DNA from 2 places in the Comamonas sp. AG1104 genome. Region 1 is predicted to be linked to the other one. Evidence: predicted binding sites of a transcription regulator. Region 1 holds the regulator's gene; the other holds the start of a gene.
What was found. Region 1 encodes LexA, which represses DNA repair genes until DNA is damaged. Its sites were predicted from a motif close to ACTGTATNNNNATACAGT; they were not measured.
Positions count from the first base shown of each region.

Region 1 (14,514 bases):
CCACAAACCCCATGAAAGATTCGCCGACATTAAGCAGATGGCTGTCCATGGCGCGCAATGACGAGATCGTCGTCGATGCCATCGACATCAACCACGAAGCATCGTCCAATCTATGGTGCTTTTCTCCGGACGATGAGGAGTCCCTGGGCATCACCGCAGAAGCCCTTGCCGATTTCATCGGGCAGGTCTTGGTAGCCAGACAAAAGCAATTGAGTGGAAATGTACCCATGCTTTTCTATTGCTGGCATGAGGCACAGACCAGGCAGCTACGCTTCAGTCTTGTATCCGCCGCGCATGGCCGGCTGCCTTTCGGCTGCGCCATCGAGCCCGGGGCGGAGCTTGCATCCATTGCCGCAGATATTGTCAACAAGGACTGGCTCAATGCCGAGTGGGGTCAGGCCGGGCCGGATGACATCTGTGAGGAGCCGGCTTTGAGCTTGGCCGTGTTCGTCGCCCATCTGCCATAGCCTGATCTTCAGGCGCATGTTCAGGCCCTTCGCAATCCGAGCCGCCACCGATCTGGACGCGCAACTGCCGCAATTCAGGAACGAGCCCCATACAGCCTGAGACACGGAACATGGCACACTGTGGCGAACACTTGCGTGTGCCGCACCGCATCGTGTGTCACTGCCTGTCGCAGCCTCATGACAACGGCCCCGGGAGTTCATATGGGCAAAGGCAAACCAGACGCCGCAGAGGCGTTTTCAGCTATCGCATCCCCGCTTGTCGACTCTGCAGTCGAACAGGCCTGGGACATTGCCAGAGCACCTGCCGTCGAGGGAATTCATCAGTTGCGCGTCACATTGCGCACCCTGCTGACGCTGTGGTGGCTTTACCGACCTCTGATGGAGGCAAGAAAGTATGCACTGCAGCGCAGCAGCCTGAAATCGATAGCCTGCGCAGCAGGCATGGTCCGCGATTACGACATCCTGATCGAGCTGCTGAGGCGTAACGACAAATGCAGCGCAGCCGGCATTGCTGCCATATCGGCCGCCCGCGAATCCGCTATGCAGGCTGGCCGGGAAATACTTTCCCCCCCTCACATACAGGCTCGCTTGCAGGAAGCTCTGGCGCAAGCTTCGGCAAGCTTGGGCCCTGGGTCCGGCCAGCCGCGGCAGCGATCTCATGCAAAAGTCAGGGTTGCACAATCAGCAAGACAGCTGCGTCGACGCATCAAGCGGGCGATCACCGCCGGCAAGCCAGACCTTGAAGCCTTTCACGATGTCCGAAAAGCCGGCAAGAGAACACGTTATCTGCTGGAGCTGTTGGAGCCCCTGCTGCCCGCAGACCATCGCCGCCTGCTCAAGCGGCTCCAGAAAATCCAGCAGCCGCTTGGCGAATTGAATGACTTTGCTGTCAGCGAAAGCCTGGTCAGGCAGAACCCGCGCCTCATCCCTTCTCCGGATCAGGCGAAAGAAATAAGACGCTGGCTCAGAAAAAAACGCAAGCACCGCCTGAGCGCCCTCTCCTGCTTGCTGCGCAAGGATCGCACACTCAAGCAGGCTTGAGCGCTCATGACGGCGCCGTTGTCAGTCCCAGACAGGAGCCAGTCCCTCAGGGCTGACTTCGCGCCCGTTGCGCTCCAGCGCCGCGATCAGCGCCATGTCCTCGGCATCCAGCTTCAGATCGCGCGCGAGCAGGTTGCTGGCCAGGTTCTCGCGCTTGGTGGACGACGGAATCACCGCATAACCCAGCTGCAGCGCCCAGGCCAGCGCCACCTGCGCCACCGTGGCCTGATGCTTGGCCGCTATCTGCGCCAGCACCGGGTCCTTGAGCACCTTGCCGTAGGCCAGGGTCATGTAGGAAGTGACCTGAATGCCCTGCTCCTTGAGGAAGGCCGTCAGCTTGCGGCCTTGCAGATAGGGGCTCAGCTCGATCTGGTTGGTGGCAATCTCGCCCTGGCCCACAGCGACGATGGCCTGGCGGGTCAGCTCGACATTGAAGTTGGAGATACCGATCTGGCGGGTCAGGCCCCGGGCCTTGGCTTCGGCCAGGGCTTCCATGTACTCCGCCAGTTCCACGCCGTTGCCGGGTGCAGGCCAGTGGATCAGGGTCAGGTCCACATAGTCGGTGCGCAGCTTTTTCAGGCTGTCCTGCAGGCTGGGGATCAGCTTGGCTCGGCTGTAGTTGTCGGTCCAGATCTTGGTGGTCACAAACAGATCGCTGCGGGCCACACCGCTGTCGACTATGGCCTGGCCGACTTCGGCTTCGTTGCCATAGATCTGCGCTGTGTCGACCGCGCGGTAGCCCACATCGAGTGCATTGCGCACCGAATCGATAACGGTCTGACCGGAGAGGCGGAAGGTACCGACGCCGAAGGAAGGAATATGACTCATGAAATAGCTCCTGAATGAGACTGAAGACGACAGCCAGTCCTGAGTTTGCATGTCTGCCATCAGGCCCGGCTTTTTCCGATGCCTGAAGTTTGCCCAACCCATATTTGTAGATTAAGCCCTGTATCCCATAAATTCTTTTGAAATAAAATCAAATATAAAAACTAGAATATTGCGCCAACTGTGACCAATCTTCATCATCTTTGATAGCAACACCTCGCACCAGACATGACTGCCATGCCCGCCGCGGGAATGCTGGCTTGCACGCCATCGGCAATCACCAACTGCCGCTCCATAGAGGTGAATTCGGTAATGCGCCGGTGACCAGGGCGAACACAGCCACAGACGAGTCCCCGGGGCAGAGCATTCGGTTGACATTTGCAGATCAAGCTTGGCACCCCTCAATTTTCTTGAACCAGATTCAACAATGAAGACCACGCTCGACGAACTTCAGGCTTTTGTGGCCGTCGTGGACACGGGGTCCATCACGGCCGCTTCGGAGCTGCTGGGCCTGACGATTTCGGCCACCAGCCGCACGCTGGGGCGCCTGGAAGAAAAGCTGCAGACCACGCTGCTGCGCCGCACCACCAGACGCCTGGAGCTGACCGAGGAAGGCGCCACCTTCTTGCAGCATGCCCGGGCCATACTGGCATCGGTGGACGAAGCGGAGGAGTTGATGGCGGCTCGGCGCATGCATCCTGCGGGGAGGTTGCGTATCGATGCCGCCACCCCCTTCATGCTGCATGTGCTGGTGCCGCTGATTGCTGGATTTCGTGCACGCTACCCCGAGGTGGAGCTGGAGCTGAACTCCAACGAAGGCATCATCGACCTGCTCGAAAGACGCACCGACGTGGCATTTCGCATCGGCGCGCTCAAGGACTCCACCCTGCATGCCCGCCCTGTAGGCATCAGCCGCATACGCGTGCTGGCCAGCCCAGCCTATCTCAAGCGTCACGGCATGCCCACCAGTCCGGAGCAGCTCAAGCAGCACAGCCTGCTGGGCTTTACCCAGCCCGAATCGCTCAACGACTGGCCGCTGCGCGACGCCGACAGCAACGCCGTGCGGATTCGTCCGGACATTGCCTCCTCCAGCGGCGAGACATTGCGGCAAATGGCGCTGGCCGGCCTGGGCATCGTCTGCCTGTCGGACTTCATGACCCGCACTGACCGCGAGCAAGGAAATCTGGTGCAGCTGTTCAGCAAGCACACACTGGACATCTGTCAGCCCATCAATGCGGTCTACTATCGAAACACCGCACTGGCGGCGCGCATCACCTGCTTTGTGGACCATGTGGTGGAAACGCTGGGCAGTCGACCCTTCGGGACCTGAGCGGCGCGAGCCGGCCCGGCGCTGTCATAACTGTGTCGCGATGAGGCTGCGCGATGGGCCTGCAGCGCAGCACTTGTGGGGTGAAGCTGAGCCGCAGCAGCAGAGCAGAATCGAGCTTCTGCGGCAGGCGGCTGCTGGCGCGGCACAGACTGCGCTGCTTTTGACTTGAACGCCGTGACTGAACGGTTTGCTTAGGGAGGTGCATGTGATCAGCATTTTGGGCATCGTTCTTTCACTCGGTCTACTCATCACTTTGGCCTATCGCGGCGTCAGCGTGCTGCTGCTGGCGCCACTGACAGCCTTGCTGGCCGTAGCCTTCGGTGCACCGTGGCTGATGCTGGCCAGCTACACCCAGATCTTCATGGTCAGCCTTGGCGGCTTTGTCATCGCCTACTTTCCGCTGTTCTTGCTGGGCGCGGTCTTCGGCAAGCTCATGGAAGCCTCGGGGGCGGCTCACATCATTGCCCAGGGCATTGCGGCAGCACTGGGCGAGCGGCGCGCCATACTCGCCGTGGTGCTGGCCTGTGCCGTTCTCACCTACGGCGGCGTTTCCTTGTTTGTCGTGGCCTTTGCGGTATATCCCATCGCCCAGGCACTTTTTAGGCGTGCCAACATCCCGCGCCGCCTCATGCCGGCCACGATTGCGCTGGGAGCCTTTACCTTCACAATGACGGCGCTGCCCGGCACGCCGGCCATCCAGAACGCGATACCCATGCCCTATTTCGGCACCACGCCATTTGCCGCACCGGGACTGGGCCTGATCGCCGCAGCCGTGATGCTGATGCTCGGCCTGTGGTGGCTGCACTGGCGCAGCGCGCAGGCGCGCTCCAGAGGCGAAGGCTTTACCGCCGAGGATGAAGCCCAGCAGCCAGCAGACGAACTTGCTCCAGCGGCAGAGGCCGCCCCCAGCCACCTGGAGCTGGCCAAGGCCTTGCTGCCTGTTGCCGTGGTGATCGCTCTGAACTACCTTTTATCGGTGCATGTGCTTGCAGGTCTGGACACGCGCTATCTGGCCGAAGCCCGTTTCGGCGCCACCAGCATCGAGGCGCTGCGCGGCATCTGGGCCGTGATTGCGGCCCTGACCGCGGCAATCTGCCTGCTGGTCGCCCTGTGGTGGAGCCGCCTGCCACAGCTCAAGCAACTGCTCGACGAAGGCGCCAGCGCCTCGGCCCTGCCGCTGCTGAACACTGCCTCCCAGGTCGGTTACGGTGCGGTCATCGCCTCGCTGGCAGGCTTCACGCTGATACGCGATGCGGTGCTCAACATCTACCCGGACAACCCACTGATCTCAATGTCGATCGCCATCAACATTCTGGCCGGCATTACCGGCTCGGCCTCGGGCGGCATGAGCATTGCTCTGCAGACCCTGGGCAGCACCTGGCTGCAGATGGGCGAGGCTGCAGGCCTGTCGCCCCAGCTGCTGCACCGCGTCACGGCCGTCGCCACGGGCGGACTGGACACCTTGCCGCACAACGGCGCCGTCATCACTCTGCTGGGCATCTGCAGGCTCACGCATCGCCAGTCCTATCTGGACATTGCCATGGTGGCCATAGTCCCTGCCGTCGCTGCCCTTGCCGTCATCGTGGCGCTGGGCAGCCTGTTTGGCAGCTTTTGATCCCAAGCTCCCGGGGTCAGGGCCCAGGTATTTGCGCTTCACGCAGGCCCGTTGGCTGCAGGAACTCCGGCCGCGCCCGTATGATCCGAACCCCTATGCCTCAAAACACCGTCCAAGCATCCTCCTCGCAACATGGCTTGCGCGCACTCTGGCGCCGGCGTGGAGCGGGTGCCTGGCTGCTGTGGCCGCTATCGCTACTCTATGGAGTGCTGCAGGCCTGGAACGCCAGGCGCATGCGCAGCCGCCAGCAAAGCACGGGTCTGCCAGTCATCGTCGTCGGCAACGTGATTGCAGGCGGCGCAGGCAAGACCCCCGTGACTCAGGCCGTGGTGGCCCACCTCAAGGCCAGGGGCTGGCAGCCGGCCATCATCTCGCGTGGTTATGGCCGCAGGATCGAGAACGGGCAGGATTGCCGCGAGGCCCTGCCGGACAGCCCCGCCAGCGAAGTCGGCGACGAGCCAGCCCTGCTGGCCCGCAGCACCGGCGTACCGGTCTTTGTCGCCTCCAGGCGTCTGGAGGCGGCGCAAGCGCTTCGCCAGCGCTACCCGCAGGTCGATGTGATCGTGAGCGACGACGGCCTGCAACATCTGGCCCTGGCACGCGATGTGGAGTTGTGCGTCTTCAATGATGAAGGGGTCGGAAACGGTTTTCTGCTGCCCGCAGGCCCGTTGCGCGAGCCCTGGCCCCGTCCGGTGACGGCCACACTGCATGCCGGCCAGCCGCCCAGGCCGCTGGGCACTTCCCCCGCATTCGCGCTGCAGCGCAGCCTGGCCGACACTGCCTGCAACGGCCATGGCCAGAGCATCCCGCTGCACAGCCTGGCCGCTCGGAGCCCGGAGGCTGTGGCCGCCGTGGCACGCCCCGAGTCCTTTTTTGCCATGCTGGCCGCCCAGGGAATCACTCCGGCAGCGACCCAGGCCTTGCCCGATCACTATGATTTCGAGAGCTTCTCGCGCAAGCTGGGAAACGACAAGCCCTTGATTTGCACCGAAAAAGACGCCGTCAAGCTCTGGCGCAGGCATCCCGAAGCCTGGGCCGTGCCCCTTAAGCTGCAGCTGCCGCAGGCCTTCTGGGAACTGCTGGATGCGCAGCTGGCCAAGGCCAACGCCAATATTCGCCGCGATGGCAAGCCAGCCTGACTATCATTGAGCCTATGGATCGGCCTCGGCTGATCACCCCTTTTTTGCAGCGCCAGCCCCCTGCTGGCACCCTCATCCCGTTTTGCAGGAATATCCCATGGACGCCAAACTTCTCGAACTGCTGGTCTGCCCCGTCACCAAGGGCCCGCTGCGCTTTGACCGCGAGCATCAGGAGCTGATCAGCCACAGCGCGCGTCTGGCCTACCCCGTGCGCGACGGCATCCCGGTGCTGCTGGAAAACGAAGCCCGCACACTGTCCGACGACGAGCTGGAAGAAGAAAAGCAATAAGTCATGAGCTATACGGTACTGATCCCGGCCCGTCTGTCCTCGACCCGTCTGCCCGGCAAGCCGCTGGCCGATATTGCCGGCTTGCCGATGGTGGTGCGCGTGGCCCAGCGCGCGGCTGTGGCCGGCGCAGCCCGCTGCGTGGTGGCGGCCGACGACGAGAGCATTGTGGCGGCCTGCGCAGAGCATGGCGTCCAGGCCATTCTGACGCGCAAGGATCATCCAAGCGGCAGCGACCGTCTGGCCGAAGCCTGTGCGCAACTGGGCCTGTCTGGCGACGAGGTGGTCGTCAATGTGCAAGGCGACGAGCCGCTGATCGACCCCAAGCTCATCGAAGCCGTAGCACAACTGCTGCTGGCCCGCCCCGAAGCCAGCATGGGCACGGCGGCTCATCCTATCGACAGCCTGACGGACTACCGCAACCCGAATGTGGTGAAGGTGGTCTGTGACGCCAAGGGTCTGGCCAGCTATTTCAGCCGCGCGCCCATCCCTTTCTCGCGCGACCACGGCGATGAAGCCTGGTGGCAGACGGCGGCCCCCAAGGCCGGTCACACAGGTTTCACACCGCTGCGCCATATTGGCATCTATAGCTACAAGGCCGGTTTTCTGCGCGAGTTCCCACAACTGGCACCCGCGCCGACCGAAGCCATGGAGCAGCTGGAGCAGTTGCGCGCCCTCTGGCACGGCCACCGCATTGCCGTGCATATCACGCCCGATGCACCGGGTGCCGGCGTCGACACGCCCGAAGACCTTGAGCGCGTGCGCGCTGTTTTTGCTGTTTGAGAAAAAGACCTGCGCACCTTGGCGACACCGGTGCGCAGGCCATCTTCTTCCAGGGATGCTCCCGCATCAAGCCAGCAGCAGCCCCGCCGGCCAGAGCAGCCCAAAGGGCCCTGGGCCAGTCCAGGAAAGCGCTGATCGCTATACTTTCCGCATAGTCAAAATAGCATATGTAACGGTTTCGGCACTTGGATTACAACTACAGCAATCGCGTTTGCAGCGGATCCATGCCTTCAATTGGCCGCACTTGTGACAGCCTTGACTGAATTGTGTAAGCCTGTGTTGGTCTTGTGCGTGCTATCCTTGCCCGCGAAAAAATACGGCCCGGGGACTACGGACGACCACCCGTCTGCCTGGGCCAGCAAGAATTTCTACTCTCCTCAAGGATTTCCATGAAACTGATTTTGTTGGGTGCACCCGGCGCCGGCAAAGGCACTCAGGCGGCCTTCATTTGCCAAAAGTACGGTATCCCTCAAATCTCCACGGGCGACATGCTGCGCGCCGCCGTCAAGGCTGGCACCCCTCTGGGTCTGCAAGCCAAGGCCGTGATGGACGCCGGCCAACTGGTCAGCGACGATCTGATCATCAACCTGGTCAAGGAACGCATTGCTCAGCCCGACTGTGCCAAGGGTTTCCTGTTTGACGGCTTCCCCCGCACCATCCCCCAGGCCGACGCCATGAAGGCCGCCGGCGTGAAACTGGACTATGTGCTGGAAATCGACGTGCCCTTCGACGCCATCATCGAACGCATGAGCGGCCGCCGCAGCCACCCCGCCTCTGGCCGCACCTACCACGTCAAGTTCAACCCTCCCAAGGTGGAAGGCAAGGACGACGTGACCGGTGAAGACCTGGTGCAGCGCGAAGACGACAAGGAAGAAACCGTCAAGAAGCGCCTAGACGTCTACAGCAGCCAGACACGTCCTCTGGTGGACTACTACAGCAACTGGGCCAAGGCCGATGCAGCAGCGGCCCCCAAGTACCGCGCCATCAGCGGCACAGGTAGCGTTGAAGAAATCACCGAACGCGCTCTGGCCGCTCTGGCTTCCTGATCGCCCTGATCACTCGCTCATGGAGCCTTGCCGACTTTTCGCGGCCAGGCATCTCTGGGCAAAAAAGGCCGGTGTCCTCACCGGCCTTTTTTGTTCTTGAAGCTCGTGCTCCCGCCCTTCCGGCCGACATCAGTCCGGTGCGAAAAAGCTGTACCGAGGATGGCGTTGGAGCCATCAATATTCATAGCTGCCTGCGCCTACACTCATTGGATTTCAAACCAAAACAGCATAGATACTCTGTATCAATAAAGGCCAGAAGCTCTCATAATAAGAGCATCAACCCAATGCGCGAGGCCAGCCCATCAGCTCCAGCATCAGGCTGATTCGGGCCTTGGCCGCCGGCAGGCTGCTCACACGGCCATCCAGCGCTCCCTCGGCCTGCACCACCTGTCCCTCCTCGCACCGGGTCGTGATGCGCAAAGCCATGCCCTGCGCCTGCGCCCAGTCCAGGGCTGGCCCCAATGCCTGATGGACCGTCCCATTGCCCGTGCCCACCACCACCACGGCACGCACGCCTGCCGCATGCCAGGCCTGCATCACCGCCAGCGCCACTGCACTGTTGCAGCCCGCATGACTGTGCAGCAGCTCCACCTGGGGCCATTGACCTGCGGGCGGTAAAGCGATCGCAGGCGAGCCAGCCGCAGCAGCCCCAGGCAGTCCGCCCGTAGCCCAGCGCAGCAGCCCCTCTTCCACCCAGCCCTGCGGACCGGCGCCGCTGCCATCGAAGGCATCCACACGGTAGGGATGCACCTTGCGCACCTGGCGTGCGCTGAACACCCGGCCCGCCACCACGGCAAGCACACCGCGACCAGCAGCCTGCGTATCGGCCGCACAGGCCACGGCATCGCGCAGATTGCCCGGACCGTCGGCCGAGATGGCTGTGGCCGGGCGCATGGCACATGTCAGCACCACGGGCTTTGCCGGGCGCAGAACGCATTGCAGGAACCAGGCGGTTTCCTCCAGGGTGTCGGTGCCGTGGGTGATGACAATGCCGCTCACATCATCTCGCGCGAGCAGCTCGGCACAGCGCAGCGCCAGTGCATGCCAGGTCGCGTGATCCATATCCTTGCTGTCCAGCTGCGCCAGCTGCTCCGCCTGCAGTGACGCAGCAGCAACGCGCTCCAGGTCCGGCACGGCCTGCAACAGCTGAGCCACGCCCAGTTGGGCCGCACGATAGCCCACGCTGGCGCCAGCCTGCTCGGCGACACCTGCAATCGTGCCGCCCGTGCCCAGGATGACGATATTTTTGTCACGTTCCACTTGCAGTCCTCTTCAAACTGATTAAAAATACAGGTACTGGATGAACACACAGTATTCATCATCGATCGATCAAGGAATGCCCATGGACCACCCCAAGCTCACTCCCCGCCAGCAGCAGATTCTGGACCTCATCCAGTCCACCATCGCTCGCACGGGTGCGCCCCCTACCCGGGCCGAGATTGCCAGTACCTTTGGCTTCAAGTCGGCCAACGCTGCAGAAGAGCATTTGCAGGCACTGGCCCGCAAGGGCGTCATAGACCTGGTCAGCGGCACATCGCGCGGCATTCGCCTGCGCGCCGATACCGTGCGCAACATCAATGCGGCACGCGGCGCCAGCTTTGCGCTGCCGCTGACGGCCCTGGCACCGCTGGTGCTTCCTCTGGTTGGCCGCGTCGCTGCCGGCTCGCCTATTCTGGCCCAGGAACATATCGATCAAAGCTATTCGGTCGAGCCCAGCCTGTTTGCCGCCAAGCCCGACTACCTGCTCAAAGTGCGTGGCATGTCCATGCGTGATGCGGGCATCATGGACGGCGACCTGCTGGCGGTACAGGCTACGCATGAAGCGCGCAACGGCCAGATTGTGGTGGCCCGCCTCGGTGATGACGTTACCGTCAAGCGCTTCAAGCGCACTCCTCAGGGTATCGAGCTGCTGCCCGAGAACCCCGACTACAAGATCATTCACGTCGATCCTGAAGAACCATTCGCCATCGAAGGCCTGGCTGTAGGCCTTATCCGCAACAGCATGTTCATGTAACGGGCAGACGACCCCTCCTCCGTCTATGCAGCGGAGGCACCGAGCCTCTTCCCCTCTCAAGCCCAGGTGGTAGGCGCGAAGCCGTTGAGCCTCGCCCTGGGCGGAGCTTTGCCGAAAGAATGCAATCCTGCCCTTATCCATGCCGCAAGGTCATCAAAAGGAGTTGCCAAATGGGATTCGCCACATCACTGCAGGCTTTGACACGCCTGACCCTGAAAAGCCTGCCTGCCACGCTGTCGCTCAACCCGAACTTCAGCTCCGATGACGCAAGCGAAACCGCTGCAGAGCACGTGTCCTTCACTACCAATCGTCCAAAGGCGAAGCAGATCGGCGTCCCTGTCATCCGCGCCAACCGCAGCCGCAGTCGTCTGGGCAGCAAAACGCTTCCCCCTCAGGTCTTTGCAGCGACCCCAGAGCTGCACTCGCCAATAGCCGACCAGTCGATGCAAGCGGCCTCTCCACGGCTTCTCAAAATCGTGCAGCGAGAACCGAGCAAGCAGCCCGAATGCCTGCTGATCTGCGGACGCATGGCCGATGTCTGCGCCGCGCTGGAGCGTATGGCACTCCATGAGCAAACAGCCCCGCAAGTCTGAAAGCACAGTGAGGTTTGACTGCCTGCATTGATGCGGCCCCGAGCCCGACCCGCGCTAGGCCCGCAGGCGATGCAACAAAGCTACCATATGCATCCGACAGCAAGCCATCTCAACGCTCTTGATCCATCGGCTGGCAGATATGGCGCCAGACAACTCTACCCACAGTGCATAGGCGAAAAACTCGATATCGTCAGTGCGGGCCCTCTGTATTTGCGCCGAACGATCTGGATCGCCATGTAAATTTTTTGCCGATGCTCTGCCTGGGCCTGTCAGCCGGAACGCATTTCGCACAAGCCTCGCAGTCTGCAGAACTCCTTGTCAGGCGCGAATATCCGTCAGAACGGATACCCGGATCAGGGTATTGCGGCACCTCTTCGACAGTGGAAACATTCATATACACATGTCAACGAGGGCGTCCTATGAGTGCCTACCGCAAGCTCTTGCAGCACATACAGGCCAAAGACGCCAATGGAGATCTGCGCCTGATTCTGGTCTATCAGAGTTTTGATGAGATCGACATGCCGCATGGAGTCTCCATACGTCCATCTTCCATTTACTTTGAAACTGCCGATCACCAGGAGGTCAACTGGCTCAATCCACAGCAGTTCGAGATAGAGGCCACTGGCGAAATCCTCAATCGCGTTCCCTCTTCGCCCGAGGAATGAGACAACTCGACGCGACCGACCCTCGTTACAGAGTCTTACCTCCTATCTACAACTGTGCCGCATTCAAAAACTAGGCATTGCGCGGCTCGAAATATTGGAATAAATTGATTCTCAGGCACATCTTCCGGCATCAGGAGGCTGAACATGTTCAAGCACCTGCTCATTCCCACCGATGGCACCAAACTGTCAGAGGCTGCCGTGCGTGCTGGCGTTCTGCTTGCGCGTGAGCAAGGCGCCAAGGTGACCGGCCTTTATGTCATGCCCGACTACCGCGCCATCATCTACGGCGCAGACGCACTGTTGACTTACAACAGCGCAGAGTTCGAGCGAAGTGCCAACAGCGATGCAGATGCGGCTTTGCAGTTCGTTGACCAGATTGCCAGACCTGAAGGCGTACCCTGCAACTTTGTGCGGGTCACCCACGCCTCTGTTTACCAAGCCATTGTTAAGCAGGCGCAGGAATTGCAATGCGACCTGATTTGCATGGCTTCACACGGTCGCAAAGGTATCGGCGGAATTTTGCTGGGCAGCGAAACCCAGCGCGTCCTGACCCACAGCCATGTCCCGGTGCTGGTACACCGGCCCGCTTCCACCGGCAAACATTAAGGAGCCAGAAATATCGAATAGCAGTCCTGCATGTCGCACGCTTGCCTCGATACAAGATGGGCTCAAGCGACTTGCAAGTCATGGCTGCAATATGCAGGCCAGCCAATCAGGAGTTGCTGGCCGCACCCGATGGGGCAACCTGTCAACCGTTCAAACGCGTCAGCAACAGTGCAAGAGCGATAAACGGCGATTGAGACCAAAGTAGCGCCTCAGCCAACTATTCAAATGCATTGACTGTGTGAGCTGCAGAACCGGATCGAGAGGACCCCGAAACTTGCCCGCCTTGCGCGGGCATTTTTTTGGCTGCTAAGCACATCGCTCCGATACTTCTCCCAATCGCTCACGATGCCCAGGCAAGGTGAACAGAATCTGGAGATTCTGCGAGTCCATTTGCTGCACGACGATGGAGCCGTCTTCGTGCAGATAGATCCGCACAGTGTGTGCATCATCCAGATCCCAGTGTGCAACGCTCGTATTCACCCCCCGCCAGCCATGCTCCTCGCACAGCCGACGCCGGCGCAAGGCCTTCAAAAATTCCTGCGAAGCACCAAGCTCTGCATTCGTTTGCACCCAGCTGTCGATCACCAGCTCATAAGCCATCTGCTGCGTATGACAAGGCTTGGCCAGCTTCATATGCCTGATCCAGGCATCTAGACGGGAGGCAAAAGTGTATTGCAGGTGGTGGGACATGGGCTTTTTTAATTCAGTAGGGCTCCGGGCTAGATCGCCACTTGCACATCAAAATCAGAATTTTCCTACGCCCAATTTACCGAAAAGTGCAGCAGAAACAAAATCTACATCACCAATAGGTTCAGGGTTTAACACTGCTTGATGACTGGCCTGAGAGACACTGGCAGAGCGAGACTGGCCAGAGCCAGGATGAACCCTGAGCCTGCAAGGTGGCATATCTCAAGGATTTGATAAGCTGGCTTTTGGACGCTTGCCAGCTGCTCAGCCACCACACCTTCCGGTGATCTCGGCGAAACAGTACCCATCAAAAAAGTATTTGGCTATATGCAGATGCTCTTTGTGCGTACTTTGCAGGCCAACCTGGTGCCATTCAGGGCGGTTCCATCGACCACGCAGACTCCTGCGCCCTGCGCCTTTGGTTGCCCTGGCCTCACAGATTGAGGGGCTGGGCAGGCCGGCGCATGGCGCATGATTGAGCTCCCCCCATGTGGCCCAGATCAACCTGCATGAGACTCGAAAGCAGCAGTACGAAAACAGCGCTGCCAGCAAGAGCACTCCCCACTCTGCGAAGTATCCCGGGAGCACCTACCGATGACTTGCTTGTTGGAATTCCGGCAAGCTATTCAGCCATCCTTTCAACGACCCAAGCCTCGAACATCGTGATCCTGAAACTCAATGTACCCCTCTAAAGATTGCCTTCATCAGGCAACTTCTACGCTCAAACCCACGCCCGCTCAGGATAGATTTCATTAAAAAAATCTATCTTTTCACTCAGTTACTTAGCACGGCCACTTCATCAAGAAAAGATGACAGCGGCACCGGCAAAGCACCTCCTCAGCGCTTCAAAGAAGCTCACACATCAGATCTGGTCTATCCATTAGCGCGATCTGTAAGTGCCTACATACTTCCTTACATCCGCTTGATACAACATCAGTCAAATGCAATGAAATGTCAGCTCGCAGGTCCTGCGGCAAGTCGTTGAGCAACAGGGAGTGTCGTCATGAGAAAAGTTAATCCTGCCGCCAAAAACGCGAACCGCGCTTTTGTCCGTCTGCACACGTATGTGACCAAGCAATTCGACTGGGATCTCTTCACCAAGGACTACCGGGTAGTCCTGCACACAGACGAGGACGGAGGCGTCACGCTCTACATCGTCAAGGTCTTCGACAAGGATGGACAGCCTGCCGCACTAGGACCAAAGATCCCTAACCAGATTACGTTCTCTTACCGTCAGGCTCCCATCATGTCGGTATGGACAGAGTTCTTTAACGACGGCAAATTCAGTTGGCGCAATGTCTCCTGCCGCTAGGGTGCGGCGGCGGGGGATGGTGGCTTGGCTGTCGGCATAGACACCCGCCGCTGCGCCAGGAGCGCCATCCTGTCCAACACATTCAGGAGAGTTGCATGACCCGCT
Region 1 is NZ_QQAS01000005.1:296,878-311,391, forward strand. It holds gene DFO48_RS15990 (hypothetical protein) at 12-467, shown strand; gene DFO48_RS15995 (CHAD domain-containing protein) at 669-1,508, shown strand; gene dkgB (2,5-didehydrogluconate reductase DkgB) at 1,530-2,336, opposite strand; gene DFO48_RS16005 (LysR family transcriptional regulator) at 2,761-3,663, shown strand; gene DFO48_RS16010 (GntP family permease) at 3,869-5,278, shown strand; gene lpxK (tetraacyldisaccharide 4'-kinase) at 5,374-6,417, shown strand; gene DFO48_RS16020 (Trm112 family protein) at 6,515-6,706, shown strand; gene kdsB (3-deoxy-manno-octulosonate cytidylyltransferase) at 6,710-7,486, shown strand; gene adk (adenylate kinase) at 7,876-8,532, shown strand; gene DFO48_RS16035 (asparaginase) at 8,809-9,792, opposite strand; gene lexA (transcriptional repressor LexA) at 9,875-10,546, shown strand; gene DFO48_RS16045 (hypothetical protein) at 10,717-11,139, shown strand; gene DFO48_RS16050 (hypothetical protein) at 11,559-11,804, shown strand; gene DFO48_RS16055 (universal stress protein) at 11,949-12,410, shown strand; gene DFO48_RS16060 (hypothetical protein) at 12,717-13,043, opposite strand; gene DFO48_RS16065 (hypothetical protein) at 14,101-14,409, shown strand.

Region 2 (14,514 bases), on a different contig from region 1:
GGAGTTGCTGGTGGACATGGTGCATCTGTCCCTGCAGGCACTTGGCGGGCAGGCCACGGCGGTGACGCAAAAGCAGGCCCTGTACGACCGCATCTGCGAGCATGTGGCCTGCCATGTGCGCGACCCCGGGTTGTCGGTCGATCAGGTGGCCGAAGCACTCAATTGCAGCCGTCGGCATCTGCACAATGCCTTTGCGGGGCGAGACCAGTCGCTGGGCGGCTTCATCCAGCAAAGCCGGCTGGAGCTGTGCATGCGGGAGCTGCATTCCCCGGCGCTCGCGCACCGCACCATTACAGAAATTGCCATGGGCTGCGGTTTTGGCAACAGCGCGCACTTCAGCCGTGCCTTCAAGGCCTATGCCGGCATGTCGCCGTCCGAGTTCAGAGCGCTTGGTCATTGATCTGTGCTGACCAGCGTTTTCGAGGCCTATAGGACAATGCAGTCCGTTGCTTAGAAAGCAGGACTGTATTCATGGACATCAATACGCCGCTCACCCTGCTGGGTGGGCTCACAGCCTCTCAATTCATGCGCCGCCACTGGCACAAAAAGCCCTTGCTGGTGCGCCAGGCCATCCCCGGCTTCAAGGCCCCGATTCCGCGTGCTCGCCTGCTGGCCATGGCGGGCGAGGATGGCGTGGAGTCGCGCCTGATTCAACAGCTCGAAGGTGACAACTGGAAGCTCAGCCATGGTCCGCTGTCCCGTCGCAGTCTGCCTGCATTGACCAAGCCGGGCTGGACCGTGCTGGTGCAGGGCGTGGACATGCATGACGCCAAGGCGCATGAGTTGCTGCAGCAATTCCGTTTTGTGCCCGAGGCGCGCCTTGACGATCTGATGATCAGCTTTGCCACCGATCAGGGCGGCGTAGGCCCGCATTTCGACAGCTATGACGTGTTTCTGCTGCAGGCCCAGGGCAGGCGCCGCTGGCGCATCGGTCGTCAAAAAGACCTGTCTTTGCAGCAGGGCAAGCCACTGAAAATCCTCTCCAATTTCGAGCCCGAGGAAGAGTTCGTTCTGGAGCCCGGCGACATGCTGTATCTGCCGCCCAAATGGGCGCATGACGGAGTGGCAGAAGGCGAATGCATGACATATTCGATAGGCTTTCGCTCCCCCGATCGCAGCGAGCTGGGCCGTGAATTGCTGCTGCGCATGTCGGATGAGCCCGATGAGCCCGAGGCTCCGGTCATTTATCGCGACCCCAAGCAGGAAGCCGTGAGCAACCCGGCGCTGATTCCTGAAGGCATGTATGACTTTGCCCGCGAAGCACTGAAGAAGGCCATGGCTGAGCCGCTGGCGCTGGAGCGCGCGCTGGGCGAATACTTGAGCGACCCCAAGCCCAATGTCTGGTTCGAGCATGGCGATGAAAACGGCATGTTCGAGAGCGTGGTGCTGGATCGCCGAACGCGCATGATGTATGACGCCAAGCACATCTTCATCAATGGCGAAAGCTATCTGGCGGGCGGCCGCGATGCCACCTTGATGCGCAAGCTGGCTGACACCAGGGCCCTGTCGCGCAAGGATCTGGCAACGGCCAGCGATGATGCGCTGGAGTTGCTGTCGTCGTGGTTCGATGCGGGCTGGGTTCGCTCAGGCGACTGAAACAGGGTGGACTTGTAACAGCGATCGTGCTAACTTACGGGTTTGTCCTCTGTGGCTTTTGTCGATTCGGCGGGCTTTGTATAGGTTATGTAAATCTTCGTCAAAGCTCTGTCAGGGATTTGACAGGAATAAATTTATGCTCCACAGTGTGACTCAAGGCAAGCGTGGGCTTGCCCGGTAAATGAGAACGCACCGATTTGTGCAGAATTGTTTAGTTGCTGTCAGTGTTAGTCAGCAATGGGCAAAACTACCTATAATGCGGGCTGAGTCGAATTTATCGTTTGACCTGATATGCCATAGCGATCAATAGCTGCAAAAGGCTGACCGTAATGGCAATCTGCATACCGTCTGCTGAACCTACCATTTAGGAAACTGTCATGAAGAACTCTCTGATTCTGGCTACCGTGATCGCTGCTGCTGCTCTGGCTGCTTGCGGCAAGAAGGAAGAAGCTCCTGCTGCTCCCGCTCCTGCTGTGGAAGCTCCTGCTGCTCCCGCTCCTGCTGCTGAAGCTCCTGCTGCTCCCGCCGCTGACGCTGCTGCTCCTGCTGCTGACGCTCCTGCTGCCCCCGCCGCTGACGCTCCTGCTGCTCCTGCCGCTGACGCTCCTGCTGCTCCCGCCGCTGAAGCTCCTGCTGCCAAGTAATTCGCTGCATCAGCCAGCTTGAGGCCCAGGCCTCGAGCATGAAAAAACCGCACCCAGGTGCGGTTTTTTTGCGTCTGGGTTTTGCAGCGGATTTTCGAGCTGCGGATGCATGCTTGGCATGCAAGGTCTGCGTCTGGACCTGTATCTGCACCTGTATCTGCACCTGTATCTGCACCTGTATCTGCACTTGGGTGGATTTTGGCGGGCAAGCGCGCGCCATGAGCATTGCAGCCCCAGGCCCAGGCTCGATTCGTTCGGGCATGAAAAAAGCCACCAGAGCGCAGTCCGGTGGCTTTTTTAAGGGGCGCAGCGCTCTTTACTTCAGATCATCCGTGATGATGCGCACGATACGCTGGCCATTGGTGGAGCTGTCCGGCTGGCCTTGCTCATTGAGCACGCTGACCTGGGACTTGTTGCCGTCACCCTTGACCTGGATCTGATACTTCTGAGGCGCAGCAGCTTCCTTGCCCTGGCTGAAGATCTTGCTGAAGAAGCCCTTGGACTCGGGCTTGGCGTTCGGGTCCACGTAGCGCACGTAGTAGAGGCCGCGGCTGCGGTCGCGATCTTCCACGGTAAAGCCGGTGCGGTCCAGCGCCACGCCAACGCGGCGCCATGCGCGCTCAAAGCCTTCTTCCAGCTGCAGAGTGGGCACGCCGTTGATGGTGTCCATGCGTGCGCCGGTCGAGGTAGTGGCCGCAGACTTGTCCGCCTTGGCAACGGCAGAGGCCTGCTCTTCGCTCACACCCAGCTTGACCATGATGCGGCGCAGGAACTCGGTTTCCAGTTCGGGGTCGCGAGGACGCGGCTGCCAGATGGTGTTGTCCTTGCGCTCGCTGGTGTAGACCTCCTGCATGCCACGGTGGGTGACATAGATGCGGGTCTTGCCATCGGGCTCGCGCTCCAGGCGGGTGCGGAATTTGTCGCGCTCGCTGGTGGAGTAGAGCGAATCGAACACCTTGCCCAGGCTTCTGCGGATGATGTCCTGAGGCAGCTTGGCGCGGTTTTCGGCCCAGTCGGTCTCGAGAATGCCCAACTGGCGGTCTTCCATCGAGTAGATGAAGCCGTTTTCCAGCCAGAAGTCGCGAGTGGGTTCCCAGAGCTTGTCGGCTGCACGATCAACCACGAGCCAATGCTCGGCACCGTCACGCTCGATGCGGACGTCGCCAATCTTGTTGGCTGCAGTGTTGTTGTCGGTCGGCTTGGCTGCCTTGGCATTGGCCTGCATGGCAGCAGCGGATACCACGCCACCAGGGACGGTATAGCGCGAGTCTTGCGACAGCTGCGTCAGATCCGGAGGGACTTCAAGAGAGGGGGCCTGATTCTTGCCCGCGCTCTTGTAGTCGATCTTGGTCTCTTGGAACGTGGTCGTGCAGGCAGACAGGCCCAGCGCGATGCTGAGCAGGCTCAAACGTGCTGTTTGTTGTTTCACGCGGATTGTCCTTGGGTAGCGTTCAAGCTATGTGCGAAAAACCGCTAGCTTAGCGCAACTCGATCAGAGTACGCCAACTTTACGCAGAGCATCCTCAACAACTGCTTCGCATTGCTCGCTCAGCGGCGTCATGGGCAGGCGCATGGCGGGGCCGCACAAACCCATGCGGGCCGCTGCCCATTTCACGGGAATGGGATTGGCTTCGACAAACAGGCTCTTGTGCAGGGGCATGAGCTTGAACTGGATTTCCATGGCGCGCTTGGTATCGCCGGCCATGGCAGCCTTGCACAGCTCGCTCATCAGACGGGGAGCGACGTTGGCCGTCACGCTGATATTGCCGTGGCCGCCGCACAGCATCAGTGCCACTGCGGTGGGGTCGTCACCGGAGTAGACGCCGAAGCCGGCAGGCACGTCGCGGATCAGCCATTGAGCACGCTCGATGTTGCCGGTGGCTTCCTTGATGCCGATGATGCCGGGGATCTGGGCCAGACGCAGCACGGTGTCATGCTGCATGTCCGCAACCGAGCGGCCGGGCACGTTGTACAGAACCACGGGCAGGTCTCCAGTGGCTTCGGCGATGGCCTTGAAGTGCTGGTACTGGCCTTCCTGTGTGGGCTTGTTGTAGTAGGGAACGACCTGCAGCTGGCTGTCGGCGCCCACCTTCTTGGCGTACTTGGCCAGCTCGATGGCTTCGTGCGTGCTGTTGGCGCCGCAGCCGGCCATGATGGAGACGCGGCCGGCGGCCTGCTCCACGGCGACACGAATGATTTCGCAATGCTCTTCGACATTCACGGTGGGCGATTCACCGGTGGTGCCGACCACACCGATGCAGTTGGTGCCTTCGGCCACATGCCAGTCGATGAGTTTGCGCAGCGACGGGTAGTCGACGCTACCGTCTTCGAGCATGGGCGTAATGAGGGCAACAATGCTGCCAGTGAGAGCAACGGAGGGTGATGTCATATCCGCAATCAGAAAACGGTAAAAATGAATTCTACAAACAGGGACAGGGTGCAAGCAGTGGTTTGCTGTCAACAGTGTCTAGCAAAACTCTGTTTTTGTCGAAGTGTTGTTGATAAATGACGAAATGACGAAATATTTAAAATTTGTGCGTCATATTGTTTGTTGAAGCCGGGTCTGTTTTAGACAGCATGAAGGCCTTTGCACGGCTTTGCCGTTGCTGAAGATACTGCTGCGGGCTTTGCTTTCGTCCCAGGATCAGGCCGGCGAGCACCGCTGTGGCCCGGTGTCGCCATCAGTTCGCGCTGTAGTTCCAGGCGCTGATATGGGCCTGCGCCAGCCGCTCCATGAAGTCCTCGGCATCTGCCGAGCGCACCACGGTCACGCGCAGGCTGTCGTCATCGGTGGCCAGCTTGATCAGGGCCAGCTGGCGGCCAGCCAGATGTTCGGCCATATGCTCCAGGCCCGATTCAACACCGTCAGCGGGCGTGTCCCACTGCCAGTCATCGGTGCCGGGAAGCCAGTGCGTGGCGGCAATGCCCTCGGCATCCTTCCAGTCAAAGCGGGCGAACTGATCGGCAATGGCAAGCAGATGCCCCCAGTACAGGGTCAGCGCGTTTTCTCCAGCGGGCAGATGCATGACATCGGGGTCGATCTCGTCATCTTCATCCCAGCCCATGTCGTCAGGATCAGGTGCCGCCACGCAGTCGCGCCATTGCTGCAGCAGGTCTGCGGCCCGGCTTTCGTCATTCAGGCAGAGAATGCGCGACATAGCTCGCATCCAGTCTTCATCCTCTGCCTCCATCAGTTCCGCGCGGGTCATGGTCGTGGTTTCGGGGGTGTCGCCACCCAGGCCCTTGAACATGCCGCGCAGCGCATTGCGGTAGTCCTCCCAGGTTTCTCCGGTGCGGGTGATGCTGAAATCCTGGATGGAGAACATGACCAGTTGGGCCTCCGGCCCTTCGCCCATGAAGGTGAGCAGTTCATTTTTCTTCGGACTGCAGTTCAGCGGAGGGCACCAGATATCAGGGGCGGCCAGCAGCTTGCCTTTGGTGTTGAAGATGCGGGGCTCGCCTTTTTCGGTGATGGCCAGAAGCTTGCGGCCGGGAAATACCTTGGGGGGCGAGCTGCTGAAGCCGCGCTCTATGGTCTTGAACTGACAGGGGATGATTTCCTGGCCGCGGATGTCGATCACGCCTTCGAGGATACGGTGCTCCTGTTCGCCCTGCTCGTTGACAAAGGGCTCCCGGACGCAGGCGACGGCCAGCTCTGTCTTGGCGCTGAAGTCGTTGATGTGTTCATAGCGGCCCGCATCAAACAGCGGCTGGCCGTCGGCCTTGAGCAGCAACTGGCACGAGTTGCCGTACGGGCCTTTTTCGGCGCGGATGAATTCGTCCTGTTCCTCGTTGTAGTCGATGCTGCTGAGCCCTTCGTGCAGCAGCGCGAGGCTGGGCAGGCTGCGCAGCTCCTGCATGTTTTCCTGCCCCGGTGATCGGCAGGCCATGACCTGGGGTGTGACGGCATAGGCGTCGCGATAGCCCTCGGAGGGCGATACCAGCCAGATGCCGTTCAAATCCTTGATGCCGGACTTCGCACCTTCGCCCGGCGTGGTCTCGGGGTAATGCACGCTCAGGTGCTCGCCAGAGACAAAGGTCATGCTCGCGCCTTCCAAGGGACGCTGCAGCCAGCGGCCATAGGGCGTGACCATGCCCACAGGCCAGTGGTCGCGCTCGGCCTCGCTTTGTGGCTTCAGGCCCGTGCGCGGGTGCAGCCTGGGCATGACGTAATAGCTTTCGGTCGCTTCGTCCCAGGCGCCATGGTGGCGCGGCTCGTAGTGATCGGCCAGCCAGGCGGGCCAGTCTTCTTCGCTTTCCTGCTCGATGACCTCGGTGCGGGCAATGACAGAATCGCTCCACCATCCCAGATGGGATTGCGGCGCCCGCTTCAAGGCCTGCAGGGATTCGGGCAGCTCGTCGCCGCTGCAGCTCCATTGCCGGCATAGCTCGCGCTGGGCCTGCAAAAAGGTCGTGAACTCTGCTTCATCAAAGTCATGCGGACATAGCGTGGCGCAGTCCAGCAGCAGCCATTGGCGCGTGCTGGTGCTGATGGTGTGATCGATTTGCTGCCATTGCTTCTTGACGGAGTCGGGCCAATGCGCAGGGCTTTTTGCGGGCAGTGGCTCAATCACGCTCCTCAGCCATTGCCAGCGGGCCCGGACCTGCTCCATGGGTGCGGCCAGTGCCGAGAGGCTTTGCTTGTCCTGGTAGGCGCTGCAGGGAACCAGTTCGGGCAGATGCCGTGCATCGCCCAGCAACACGCTGAACAGCAGCGGCGTGCTGCTGAACCATTCGGCCCAGCCGTCGCAGCTGCCGCCGGGCTCTGCAGGCCATTCTGTCGAGGCACTGGGGTGTTCGTTGTGGGCAAGCAGCAGGGCGTAGGCGGGCATGGCAGTCGGGCAGATCGGGGTGGGCAAGAGGGGGCGTCAGGCTTGCACAAGTGCTGCTGGTGCGGCAGGTGCGGCCGCGCCATCGGGCCGGATGGCGGCAATGCGCTGCACCACGCGCGCGGGCTGCTCAAGCAGACCGTGCTCGTAGGCGACGATGCTCCAGCCGGCACAGACTTGCAGCAGCTCGCCGGGGGCGAGCAGGAAGTCCTGGCGCGAGGGCTTGCCATAGGCCTCGTTGCCCTGGGCGAAGGTTTCGTAGAGCAGCACGCCGCCGGGCTTGACGCTGTCCAGAATCTGCGGCAACAGCGGACGCCACAGATAGTTGGTGACGACCACGCCATCAAAGCTGCGGCCCGTCAGCGGCCAGGCGTTGTTTTCGATGTCGGCGGTAATCGTCTCGGCGATATCCGCCACGGACCGGGTCGCCTCCGGCGCCCTGTCCACGCTGGTCAACGCGTGATTCAAGGCCGAGAAGAAACGGGTATGGCGGCCCATGCCGCAGGCCAGGTCCAGCACCGATCCCTGCGGGCGTACCAGATGGGCGAAGCGGGCAATCCAGGCAGAGGGCGCCGGCGCGCAGTGGCTGGCGGTCGTAGCAGGAATGGGGGCGGGTGCGGGAGGCAGGGAGTGGCTGGTCATCTTGCGAAAACTATAGCAGTGCCCGCAGCCAAATCCTTGCATGCCTTGTGCGTCGCTGCGTCGGCAGCAGCTCGCGCCGGCTCAGTGCGGCTTCACATCGTCCTTGAGCGCGGCCAGTGCCATGTCTTCCACCATGCCCGGGGCGATCAGCTTGATGAAGCGGCCCAGCTTGCCCTTGCCTGTCATCACCACCTCGCGCTGGCGGCGCTTCAGGCCGTCGAGTATGAGGCGCGCGCATTCGGCCACCGTCATCGCGCCGTCTTCCCTGAGGCCGCTGACGCCTGCGGCTTCGCCTCTGGCGTTGTAGCCGTGGTAGCGGATGCGCGTATCCACCACGCCGGGGTAGGCGGTGGTCACGCTCACGCCGGCGGGTTTGAGCTCGATGCGCAGGGCTTCGAAGAAGCCTGCCATGGCGAACTTGCTGGCGCTATAGGCCGTGCGGCCCGGCACGCCGATCAGCCCGGCCAGCGAAGACACTGCGACGATGGAGCCCTGGCTGGCCTTGAGGTGCGGCAGCGCCGCATGGGTGCACCAGACGCTGCCCCAGAGGTTGATGCGCATCAACCTCTCATACCAGCCCAGGTCCTGTGCGCTGACCTGCTCGAACAGCGCATGGGCAGAGACTCCGGCGTTGTTGATCAGAGCGTCCAGCCCGCCAAACTGCTGCACGGCGGCGTCGATCAGCGCGCGGCACTGGGCCTCTTCGCTCACATCGGTGGGAACTTCCAGCACCTGCGTCCCCAGGGCCCGGCATTGCTCTGCCACGGCTAGCAGATTGCCGGCATTGCGCGCGGCCAGCGTCAGCTGCAGCCGGCTGCCATGAGTTTGTGCCAGTTGGCGGGCCATTTCGGCGCCTATGCCGTCCGAGGCTCCGGTGATGATGATGCGGGCCATGCTCTCTCCCGGCCATGCCGCCTGGGCCGGTTGCCCAAGAGCTCAGAAGCAGGCCCAGACCTGGTCTGCCAGTGTGAGCATGAATTCCGGTTGCAGATACAGGGCAAACACCGCCAGCAGCAGCACGAGCACGGCACACCAGATGGAGATGCGTTGCCAGAGTTTGAGCTGCATGGTGGTGTCTCCGGTATCAGGCGGCGCTGGGCGCGCGTCGCACAATGGCTGTCTCGCGCACGGGCAGGTTGACGACGGCGGCAAAAATGCCCAGGGCAATCGAGATGTACCAGACCATGTCGTAGTTGCCGTTGATGTCGTAGAGATAGCCGCCCAGCCATACGCCCAGGAAGCTGCCGATCTGGTGGCTGAAGAAGACAAAGCCGCCCAGCATGGACAGATGCTGCACGCCGAAGATCTGGGCGATGGTGGCATTGGTCAGCGGCACGGTGGACAGCCACAGAAAGCCCATGGCGGCGCAGAAGGCATAGACCGACCAGGGCGAGAGCGGGGCCAGCAAAAAGGCCACGGTGGCCACCGAACGCAGACCGTAGATGCCCGACAGCAGATAGCGCTTGGGCAGCTTCTGGCCCAGATTGCCGGCCAGATAGGTGCCGAAGATATTGAACAGGCCGACCAGGGCCAGCGAATAGCTGGCCACATGGGGCGCCATGCCGAAGTCCTTCAGATAGCTGGGCATGTGCACGCCGATGAACATGACCTGGAAGCCGCAGACAAAGTAGCCCGCCATCAACAGCAGAAAGCTGGGGTAGGTCCAGGCTTCCCTGAGTGCCTGGCCCACGGTCTGCTCGCGCTTGATGGGCGTGCTGCCGCCAAAGCCCGGCTCGCGCAGGCCGAAGGCTAGCGCGGCAATCAGCAGCGCGAACAGCGCCAGTATCAGCAAGGCATTGGACCAGCCGAACTGCGCGATCAGCTTGCCCTCCACGGGCACCATGAAGAACTGGCCGAACGATCCTGCCGCTGCGGCCACACCCATGGCCCAGCTGCGCCGCGCCACCGGAATCTGGCGGCCCAGCACGCCGTAGATCACGGCATAGGTAGTGCCGGCCTGGGCCGCGCCGATCAGCACGCCGGCGGTCAGCAAAAACACCGTGGAAGTGGGAGACAGCGCCATCCCGACCAGACCCAGGGCGTAGAGGACGGAGCCGCCGATCAGCACCTTGAAGGCGCCGATGCGGTCGGCCAGCATGCCGACGAAGATGCCCAGGATGCCCCAGGACAGGTTCTGCACGGCAATGGCCAGGGAAAAGTTCTCGCGCGTCCAGCCCATCTCCTGGGTGATGGGCTGCAGCCACAGGCCGAAGCCGTGGCGTATGCCCATGGAGAGCGTGACGATGGCGCCACCGCACAGAAGAATCTGCGCCATGGACATGGGGGCTGGAGTTGTCTTTGTAGTCATGCCGTGTGTGCGAAAAAGGGCTTGGGGGCGGTCAGCACACCACTGTAACGAAACCCGCTGTTTTGCGCCTGCACAGCTCGTCACATGCGTGGCAGTCCGGCCTGCCAGAATGCGATGGCAGTGCTGGGTTGCGTGAATGCGCAGCGAATCAGAAAAATAAAAAAGTGAGCGTCTTACGTAGGATTAATAAATGATGTAGGTAAAAAACTATATGAAATCTATGAATTGCATGCAGTACAAGCTATCTTTTTAATAGTCTTCTCTACGATAAAGATCCGGTAAAAACACGTTGCCAAGACAGATGTTCGGGCTTTGTGCAAGAGTATTGGGAGTAAACAACTGTGAATTTATCCAGCTCTCATCTGGAGAGGCTACTACAATCCGCCCCCATGGCAGTCAAACCGTCCAACGAATATTCCGAAGGCTCGATCCGCGTTCTCAAGGGTCTGGAGCCTGTCAAACAGCGTCCCGGCATGTATACGCGTACCGACAACCCCCTGCACATCCTGCAGGAGGTGATCGACAACGCGGCCGACGAGGCGCTTGCCGGCTACGGCAAGAAAATCAAGTTCACCATGCATGCCGACGGCTCCTACAGCGTGGAGGACGACGGGCGCGGCATTCCCTTTGGCCTGCATCCCGAGGAGAAGGCGCCCGTGGTGGAGCTGGTCTTCACGCGTTTGCATGCGGGCGGCAAGTTCGACAAGGGCAATGGCGGCGCCTACAGCTTCTCGGGCGGTCTGCATGGCGTGGGCGTGTCGGTGACGAACGCGCTGGCCACGCGTCTGGAGGTGCAGGTGCACCGCGACGGCCAGGTGGCCACGCTGGTGTTCTCGGGCGGCGATGTGATCGAGCCGCTGAAGGTGCGCCCTTTGCAGGCTGGCGAGCGCAAGCAGGGCACGACGGTACGTGCCTGGCCCGATGCCAAATACTTCGAATCCTCGGCCCTGCCCATGGGCGAGCTGGTGCATCTGCTGCGCAGCAAGGCCGTGCTCATGCCCGGGGTGGCCGTTTCGCTGATCAACGAAAAATCGCGTGACACCCAGAGCTGGCAGTTCAAGGGCGGTCTGCGCGACTATCTGGCGCAGAGCCTGCATGGCGAGCCCGTCATCCCCCTGTTCGAAGGCGAGGGCTTTGCCGACAAGAACAACGACAGCTTTGCCGAAGGCGAGGGCGCGGCCTGGTGCGTGGCCTTCACCGAAGACGGTGCGCCGCTGCGCGAAAGCTATGTCAACCTGATTCCCACCACCGCTGGCGGCACGCATGACAGCGGCCTGCGCGACGGCCTGTTCCAGGCCGTCAAGGCCTTCATCGACATGCACTCGCTGCTGCCCAAAGGCGTCAAGCTCATGCCCGACGACGTGTTTGCGCGCGCCAGCTATGTGCTCAATGCCAAGGTGCTGGACCCGCAGTTCCAGGGCCAGATCAAGGAGCGCCTGAACTCGCGCGATGCCGTGCGTCTGGTCTCGGGCTTTGTGCGCCCGGCGCTGGAGCTGTGGCTCAACGAGCATGTGGACTGGGGCAAGAAGCTGGCCGAGATCGCCATCAAGGCCGCCCAGACCCGCCAGAAGGCCGGCCAGAAGGTGGAAAAGCGCAAGGGCAGCGGCGTGGCCGTGCTGCCCGGCAAGCTGACCGATTGCGAGAGCAAGGACATAGCCGTCAACGAGGTGTTTCTGGTCGAGGGCGACTCTGCCGGCGGCAGCGCCAAGATGGGCCGCGACAAGGAAACCCAGGCCATCCTGCCTCTGCGCGGCAAGGTGCTCAACACCTGGGAGGTGGACCGCGACCGGCTGTTCGCCAACAACGAAATCCACGATATCTCGGTGGCGATCGGCGTGGACCCGCATGGCCCCAATGACGAGCCAGACCTGTCCGGCCTGCGCTACGGCAAGATCTGCATTCTCTCGGATGCGGACGTGGACGGCTCGCACATCCAGGTGCTGCTGCTGACGCTGTTCTTCAAGCATTTCCCCAAGCTCATCGAAGCCGGTCACATCCATGTGGCGCTGCCGCCGCTGTTCCGTGTGGACGTGCCTGCACGCGGCAAGAAGCCGGCCATCAAGGTCTATGCCCTGGATGCGGGCGAGCTCGATGCCATCATCGAAAAATGCGCCAAGGACGGCGTGCCGCGTGAGAAATGCCAGGTCAGCCGCTTCAAGGGCCTGGGCGAGATGAATGCCGAACAGCTGTGGGAAACCACGCTGAACCCCGATACGCGTCGTCTGCTGCCGGTGCAGTTCATGAATCTGGACTTTGCACAGTCGGAAGCCGTGGTCACCAAGCTCATGGGCAAGGGCGAAGCCGCCGCTCGCCGCGAGCTGATGGAGCTGCATGGCGATGCCGTGGAGGTCGATATCTAGGCGGGCGTTGCCAACGCCTGCACTAGCGGTCACTACCGGCCGATGGAGCCAGCCATGCACAAGCCAATGTTCGATGTCTCAACCAGCCAGCTGCCTGCGCGCGGCGGGTTCGCGTCTGTGCGTTTGCGACGTGCGGTGGCGGCTGCCTTGCTGGCGGGCTCGGGCTGGCTGGCCATGGCGCCGGCGGCACATGCCGATCTCTGGGCCTATGTCGACGAATTCGGCGTCACGCACTTTGCGGCCGAGGCGCTGGACGAGCGCTACAAGCTGTTCTTCAAGGGCGAGCTCTACGACAGCAGCCAGCCGGGCCTGCAGCTCAAGCAGGACTCGGCGGCCGAGGGGCTCAACGCCCGCACCCGTATGCAGAGCTTTTTCGAGGTCTCGCCGCGCTACAAGAGCGTGAGGCCGCATCTGCAGAAGGCGGCCGAGAGAACCGGCGTGGACTACGACCTGATCAAGGCCGTGATCGCCGTGGAGTCCGGCTTCGATGCCCAGGCCGTCTCGCCCAAGGGGGCTGTCGGTCTGATGCAGCTGATGCCGGCCACGGCCGAGCGCTTTGGCGTGTCGGCCAGCAAAAAGCGCAGCATGCAGCAGCAGCTGGCCGACCCGGCCGTGAACGTGCCTGCCGGCGCGCGCTATCTGAGCTATCTGATGGACTTGTTCCCGGGCCGGCTCGATCTGGTGCTGGCCGCCTATAACGCGGGCGAAGGTGCGGTGCAGAAATTCGGCAAGGCGATTCCGCCCTACAAGGAAACAATGAATTACGTCAAGGCCGTCACGGGCATTTACGAGCAGCTGCAGGCAGCCAGGCCCCTGAGTGGCCGGCTGGCTGCGGCCGGCTCGGCTGGCCGCAGCGGCTCCCGCATACGCATGACTCTGCCGGGCGCAGCCTCTGCGGCTGCGGACGCGCAAATACCTTGAGTCGCCGGATCGGCGCAATTTGGAAAATCACAAAGAATTCATGAGCGATCAAACCACACTGGATTTGTCTCAACAAGCCGCTGGCGATGCACTGGACCTGGGTCAATACGCACAGCGCGCCTATCTCGAATACGCTTTATCGGTGGTCAAGGGCCGTGCCCTGCCGGATGTCAGCGATGGCTTGAAGCCCGTGCAGCGCCGCATTCTCTATGCCATGGAGCGCATGGGGCTGAGCTATAGCGGCCCGAACGGCAATACGGCCGCCAAGCCGGTCAAGAGCGCCCGCGTCGTCGGTGACGTGCTGGGCCGCTTTCACCCGCATGGCGACCAGTCGGCCTATGACGCACTGGTGCGCATGGCGCAGGATTTCAACCAGCGCTACCCGCTGGTCGACGGCCAGGGCAACTTCGGCAGCCGCGACGGAGACGGCGCAGCTGCCATGCGTTACACCGAGGCGCGCCTGTCCAAGATCACCGGCCTGCTGCTCGATGAAATCGATATGGGCACGGTGGACTTTGTGCCCAACTACGACGGCAGCACCCAGGAGCCCAAGCAGCTGCCGGCCCGTCTGCCGTTCTCGCTGCTCAATGGTGCCAGCGGCATTGCCGTGGGGCTGGCAACGGAAATCCCCAGCCACAATCTGCCCGAGGTGGCGGCGGCCTGCGTGGCCCTGATCAAGAAGCCGCAACTGCCCGAGGAGGAGCTGCTGGCGCTGATTCCCGGCCCAGACTATCCGGGCGGCGGCCAGATCATTTCATCGAGCAGCGATATTGCCGACGCCTACCGCACGGGCCGCGGCAGTCTCAAGGTGCGCGCACGCTGGAAGATCGAAGAGCTGGCACGCGGCCAGTGGCAGCTGGTGGTGACCGAGCTGCCGCCCGGCGTGTCGGCACAGAAGGTGCTCGAAGAGATCGAGGACATCACCAACCCCAAGGTCAAGACCGGCAAGAAGGCGCTGAGCCAGGAGCAGACCCAGCTCAAGGCCAGCATGCTGGCTGTGCTGGACTGCGTGCGCGACGAGTCGAGCAAGGATGCGCCGGTGCGCATCGTGTTCGAACCCAAGACCGGCAAGATTCCCCAGTCGGAGCTGATCACGGCGCTGCTGGCCCACACCAGCCTGGAGTCTTCGAGCTCGATCAATCTGACCAGCATCGGCCTCGATGGCCGCCCGGTGCAGAAGTCGCTGCGCCAGATGCTGGAGGAGTGGATCGCCT
Region 2 is NZ_QQAS01000002.1:765,456-779,969, forward strand. It holds gene DFO48_RS08175 (helix-turn-helix domain-containing protein) at 1-400, shown strand, start outside; gene DFO48_RS08180 (JmjC domain-containing protein) at 472-1,596, shown strand; gene DFO48_RS08185 (hypothetical protein) at 1,974-2,240, shown strand; gene bamC (outer membrane protein assembly factor BamC) at 2,557-3,669, opposite strand; gene dapA (4-hydroxy-tetrahydrodipicolinate synthase) at 3,733-4,629, opposite strand; gene DFO48_RS08200 (hypothetical protein) at 4,922-7,072, opposite strand; gene DFO48_RS08205 (class I SAM-dependent methyltransferase) at 7,109-7,711, opposite strand; gene DFO48_RS08210 (SDR family oxidoreductase) at 7,793-8,605, opposite strand; gene DFO48_RS25795 (hypothetical protein) at 8,648-8,779, opposite strand; gene DFO48_RS08215 (MFS transporter) at 8,796-9,992, opposite strand; gene DFO48_RS08220 (DNA topoisomerase IV subunit B) at 10,409-12,379, shown strand; gene DFO48_RS08225 (lytic transglycosylase domain-containing protein) at 12,434-13,300, shown strand; gene parC (DNA topoisomerase IV subunit A) at 13,341-14,514, shown strand, end outside.
Region 2: a site for LexA is predicted at 10,358-10,375, ahead of DFO48_RS08220 (DNA topoisomerase IV subunit B). Genes of this name have one in related genera too.